Regions from separate parts of the Enterobacter sp. 3U4 genome, predicted to be linked through region 1. Evidence: predicted binding sites of a transcription regulator. Region 1 holds the regulator's gene; the other holds the start of a gene.
The links. The regulator PurR, encoded in region 1, represses purine synthesis genes. The targets are predictions, from matches to a motif close to CANGCAAACGTTTGCNTG.
Positions count from the first base shown of each region.

Region 1 (3,148 bases):
TCTGTTATCAAAAAAATGCAGATCACCCGCGAACAGTGTCAGCAGATCGCCAACGGTTGGCGGGGACATCTTTCCATCGCGGTGGATAACATCGTTAAGCCGGAACGTACCCGACAGATGATCGTCGATTTCTATCGTCATTTTTCAGACGTCGAGCTGCGGGTCTCGCAGGAGGTGTTCAACGGCGTCTGGGATGCGCTGGCGGACGGCAGGGCCGAGATGGCGATTGGGGCAACGCAGGCGATCCCGGTCGGGGGGCGTTACGCTTTTCGCGATATGGGCATGCTCAGCTGGAAATGCGTGGTGGCACGCGATCATCCCCTGGCGGCGATGGAAGGGCCGCTGAGCGACGATTCGCTACGCAACTGGCCATCGCTGGTGCTGGAGGATACCTCCCGTTCATTGCCTAAGCGTATCACCTGGCTTCTGGACAACCAGCGACGGCTGGTGGCCCCTGACTGGGAATCGTCGGCGACGTGCCTCAGCGCCGGGCTGTGCGTCGCGATGGTGCCCGTTCATTTCGCGCGTCCGCGCATCGATACCGGAGAATGGGTTGAGCTGACGCTTGAAAATCCGTTCCCGGATGCGGCCTGCTGCCTGACCTGGCAGCAAAATGATGTCTCGCCCGCCATGGCCTGGCTGCTGGACTATCTGGGAGACAGCGAAACGCTGAATCGGGAATGGTTACGGGAGCCAGCATAGCTGGCCCCGTAAAGGGATTAACGACGGTAGTCGCGGAACGGACCATCCGCAACGGAACGGCGTTCAATCAGGCGCGGGTGAACTTCAATGGACTGCGACTCTTCGCGCTTGTTGACGATCCTGTCCAGCAGCATATTGAAGGCCGTTTCGCCCAGCGAATCTTTTGGCTGGTGAATGGTTGTCAGCGCCGGGGTGAAGAAGCGCGCGTTACGCACGTTGTCATACCCGATCACGGAAATATCCTGCGGTACGCGCAGACCCAGCTCGTCGGCAGCGCAGAGCGCGCCCATGGCCATGATGTCACCCCCGCAGAAAACGGCGGTCGGGCGGTGCGGCTGGGAAACAATCTGCTGCATCGCGCGGTAGCCTGACTCCGGCTCAAAGTCGCCCTGCACGATCCAGTTTTCCGGCACGGTGATCAGCGCTTCTTCCATCGCTTTCATAAAACCGGCCAGACGGCCCGCGCCGGTGTTACGCTCCAGCGGACCCGGGATCACGCCAATCTCGCGGTGACCGCGTTCGATCAGATAACGACCGGCCATATAGCCACCTTCAAAGGCGTTATCGATAACGGAATCGGTGAAATCCGCGCGCGCTTCGCCCCAGTCCATGACCACCATAGGAATGTGGCGATACTCTTCGAGCATCGACAGCACGGATTCCGGATATTCGGAACACATCACCAGCAGGCCATCAACGCGCTTCTGCGCCATCATCGACAGGTAGGCGCGCTGTTTTTCAATGCTGTTCCAGGCGTTGCCCAGAATCAGGGTATAGCCTTTCTGGAAGCAGTTTTTTTCAACCGCTTCAATGATCTCGGCAAAATAGGCCGCTTCACTGCTGGTTGCCAGCAATCCAATGGATTTGGTGTGATTAACCTTGAGGCTGCGCGCAACCGCACTTGGCGAATAGTGCAGTTCTTTGATCGCTGCCCAGACGGCGTTGCGCGTCTCTTCCGCCACAAAGCGGGTTTTGTTAATTACATGTGATACGGTTGTAGTGGAAACGTTTGCGCGTTTTGCTACGTCTTTAATTGTTGCCATTAAATGTCACTCCAGACCATATCCTAAACTCCTGAAAAACTTGAAGGTAAACGTTTGCCTTCTCTCACCCTTATCACGCAATCTTGAATTGCGGCACGCCGGGAAAACGACACGGGACGTCAGGAGGGGGTCAATGGCCGGTACGCTAATAAATTTAGCGTGGAATTTTGTCCTATCTTGATGAAAAGGGGAAGAGGTAAAGTGGTTATCAGTATAAATCCAGGAAGATTTTTAACGTAATCTGTGCAAAAATGAGCAAGCTCACTTTTCGTGGGGGGATTAAAAGGAGAAAAATTGATGAGTTCCGATCTGAAGTTTTCGCTGTTCACCACCGTTATTGTGCTGGCTCTGATTGTTGCGGCCGGTCTGACGGCTGCGCTGCACTGATTTACGCGGAGGGAGAGCCTTCTCCCTCCCGATTGTTACTTCTCTGGCAAAAATCTTTTGCCATTTTGTTAACTTCTCATTTTTTGTGATTGATGTCATGCTTTCCGCTTCTTTGTTCTGTGTCACCACATGACACGGCATCCGGAGTTGACGCATGAAAATCAATTTTCCCCTGCTGGCCCTGGCGATTGGCGCTTTTGGGATTGGCACCACTGAATTCTCCCCGATGGGGTTACTGCCCGTTATTGCCCGGGGCGTAGATGTCTCGATCCCTGCGGCAGGGATGTTAATCAGCGCCTACGCCATCGGCGTGATGGTCGGTGCGCCGTTGATGACGCTTTTACTTTCGCACCGCGCGCGCCGTAATGCGCTGATTTTCCTGATGGCGATTTTCACCCTGGGCAACGTGCTTTCGGCCATTGCACCGGACTACACCACATTGATGCTGTCACGCATTCTGACCAGCCTTAACCACGGCGCGTTCTTTGGGCTGGGGTCGGTCGTGGCTGCCAGCGTGGTGCCTAAACATAAGCAGGCGAGCGCCGTGGCAACTATGTTCATGGGGCTGACGATTGCCAATATCGGGGGGGTGCCTGCGGCAACCTGGCTGGGAGAAGCGATCGGCTGGCGTATGTCCTTCCTGGCGACTGCCGGACTGGGCGTGGTTGCGATGGTGGCGCTGTTCTTCTCCCTGCCGAAAGGCAGCGCGGGGGAACGTCCTGACGTGCGCAAAGAACTGTCGGTGCTGATGCGCCCGCAGGTGCTCTCCGCGCTGCTCACCACCGTGCTGGGGGCAGGGGCGATGTTTACCCTCTACACCTATATTTCACCGGTATTGCATGACATCACCCACGCAACGCCTCTCTTTGTGACCGCGATGCTGGTGCTGATTGGCGTGGGCTTCTCGATCGGCAACTATCTCGGCGGGAAATTTGCCGACCGTTCCGTGAGCGGGACGCTGAAGGGCTTCTTAACCCTGCTGATTGTCATCATGATTGCCATTCCGTGGCTGGCGC
Region 1 covers NZ_CP136665.1:1,965,223-1,968,370, reverse strand. The annotation lists gene punR (DNA-binding transcriptional activator PunR) at 1-702, shown strand, start outside; gene purR (HTH-type transcriptional repressor PurR) at 720-1,745, opposite strand; gene cydH (cytochrome bd-I oxidase subunit CydH) at 2,043-2,132, shown strand; gene RVY89_RS09250 (MFS transporter) at 2,287-3,148, shown strand, end outside.

Region 2 (3,148 bases), 1.5 Mb from region 1:
CTTAAGGAAAGGTGCTGCTCTTCGGTCGCCTCACCGATGACGGCATACGGCGCACGCTCGCGGCGGCACAGCTCGTCAAACAGCGGAAGCTGGTCCGCAGCAACCGCCAGCACGTAGCGCTCCTGGGATTCGTTACACCAGATTTCCAGCGGGCTCATGCCCGGCTCATCGCTCAGGATATCGCGCAGGTTGAAACGCCCGCCGCGGCCGCCGTCGCTCACCAGTTCCGGCATGGCGTTGGACAGACCGCCCGCGCCCACGTCGTGGATGAAGAGGATCGGGTTGGCATCGCCCAGCTGCCAGCAGCGGTCGATCACTTCCTGGCAGCGACGCTCCATCTCAGGGTTGTCACGCTGCACGGAGGCGAAGTCGAGATCCGCATCAGACTGGCCGGAGGCCATAGATGAAGCCGCGCCGCCGCCCAGACCGATGTTCATCGCCGGACCGCCGAGCACGATCAGCTTCGCGCCGACGACGATCTCGCCTTTCTGCACGTGATCGGCACGGATGTTGCCGATCCCACCCGCCAGCATGATCGGTTTGTGGTAGCCGCGCAGCTCTTCGCCGTTGTGGCTGTCCACTTTCTCTTCATAGGTACGGAAGTAACCGTTCAGCGCCGGACGGCCAAACTCGTTGTTAAACGCCGCGCCGCCCAGCGGGCCTTCGGTCATGATATCCAGCGCGGTCACAATGCGCTCTGGCTTGCCGAAATCTTCTTCCCACGGCTGTTCAAAGCCCGGGATACGCAGGTTGGAGACGGAGAAACCGACCAGACCCGCTTTTGGTTTTGCACCACGACCGGTCGCACCTTCATCACGGATTTCACCGCCGGAGCCGGTCGCCGCACCCGGCCACGGGGAGATCGCCGTCGGGTGGTTGTGGGTTTCCACCTTCATCAGGATATGCGCGGGCTCCTGGTGGAAGTCATAGCGCCCTGCTTCGCGATCGGCGAAGAAGCGGCCCACCTCGGAACCTTCCATTACCGCAGCGTTGTCTTTATAGGCAGACAGCACGTGGTCAGGGGTTTGCTCCATGGTGTTTTTGATCATTTTGAACAGCGACTTCGGCTGCTGTTCGCCGTCAATAATCCAGTCGGCGTTGAAAATCTTGTGGCGGCAGTGCTCAGAGTTAGCCTGCGCGAACATGTAGAGTTCGATGTCGTTCGGGTTACGGTTGAGCTTAACGAACGCATCCTGCAGGTAGTCAATTTCGTCTTCTGCCAGCGCCAGGCCGAGACGCAGGTTGGCGTCAATCAGCGCCTGGCGGCCCTGCCCCAGCAGATCTACGCTCTGTACCGGCGCAGGCTGATGGTGAGAGAAAAGCTTCTGCGCGTCATCGAGAGAGGCAAATACGCTCTCCATCATGCGATCGTGCAGTTCAGCCGCAACCGCCTGCCACTGCGTGTCATTCAGGGTAGAGGCTTCCACGTAGTACGCCACGCCGCGTTCCAGACGGTTAATCTGGCTCAGGCCACAGTTGTGGGCGATGTCGGTGGCTTTGGAAGACCAGGGGGAGATGGTGCCCGGACGAGGCGTCGCAAGGATCAATTTGCCGGTTGGCGTATGGCTGCTCAGGCTTGGGCCATACTTGAGCAGGCGTTCCAGCTGTACGCGCTCCTCTGCATTCAGGGGGGCATTCAGGTCAGCAAAATGGACATACTCAGCGTAAATATTGCTTACCGGAAGGTCGGCCGCCTGAAAACGTGCCAGCAGTTTAGTGATACGGAAGGCAGACAGTGCAGGCGAACCACGCAGAATTTCCATCATAAGTCTCTCGTCTTCGAAGCGCCGGGGCGCTTACAGTGTGCGCAAGGGGGGAAAACGGGCGTCATTATAGAGAATCCTGAGCGCCGACGAAACCGTTTGCGTCGAAATAAAATTTGCACAGAGATTTAACAATAGATGTGACCTGTCTCTCTAATTGGTTGCCAAGTGGCGCAAGTTTACGCAAAATGCCGCTCATTCAATGGCAAACCTTATGATTAACATGGCTACAGCAGACTGAGGCAACCGGCGTCGCAGAGAATTAACTAATTGAAAAAATTAAAGATTAATTATCTGCTCATCGGCATTGTAACGTTGCTGCTGGCAGTGGCCCTCTGGCCTTCTATCCCCTGGTTCGGCAAAGCCGAAAACCGTATCGCCGCCATTCAAGAGCGGGGGGAATTGCGCGTCAGTACCCTCAACTCCCCGCTGATTTACAGCGACGTCAACGGCAAAATCATTGGTCTGGATTATGAACTGGCGCAACAGTTCGCCGATTATCTTGGCGTGAAGCTTAAAATCACCGTCCGCCAGAATATCAACGAGCTGTTTGACGACCTCGATAACGACGATGCCGATATGCTTGCTGCCGGGCTGGTGTATAACAGCGAGCGCAGCAAGAACTACCAGCCAGGCCCGACCTACTACTCCGTTTCTCAGCAGCTGGTTTACCGCGTCGGAAGCCTACGCCCGCGCTCGCTGTCTTCAATTAACGATCGGCAGCTGACGATTGCGCCCGGCCACGTGGTGATTGACGATCTGCGGGAGCTCAAGGAGAAGAAATATCCCGAACTGAGCTGGACGGTGGATCCGAAACTCGGCACGACGGAGCTGCTGGAGCAGGTAAAAGATCAGAAGGTGCCGTACACCATCGCCGATTCGGTCGCGATCAGCCTGTTCCAGCGGGTGCATCCTGAAATCGCCGTGGCGCTGGACGTCACCGACGAGCAGCCCGTGACCTGGTTTAGCCAGCTTGATGACGATCAGACCTTCTCTGCCGCGATGCTTGATTTCTTCAACACCATCAATGAAGACGGTACCCTGGCGCGTCTGGAGGAAAAGTACCTCGGGCACGGCGATGACTTTGACTACGTTGACACCCGCAGCTTCCTGCGTGCGGTGGACAGCGTCCTGCCGGACCTGCAGCCGCTGTTCGAAAAATACGCCCAGGAGATTGACTGGAAACTGCTGGCGGCTATTTCTTATCAGGAATCCCACTGGGATACCCAGGCCACGTCGCCCACGGGCGTACGTGGTTTAATGATGTTAACCAAAAATACCGCGCTAAGCCTGGGCGTGAATGACCGTACCGATGCCGAACAGAGCATCAGCGGCGGCGCGCGCTACCTGCAGGATATGATGACCAAAGTCCCGGAAACGGTGCC
Region 2 covers NZ_CP136665.1:468,473-471,620, reverse strand. The annotation lists gene purL (phosphoribosylformylglycinamidine synthase) at 1-1,766, opposite strand, end outside; gene mltF (membrane-bound lytic murein transglycosylase MltF) at 2,034-3,148, shown strand, end outside.
Region 2: purL (phosphoribosylformylglycinamidine synthase) is a predicted target of PurR. The motif match lies at 1,852-1,869, and genes of this name have one in related genera.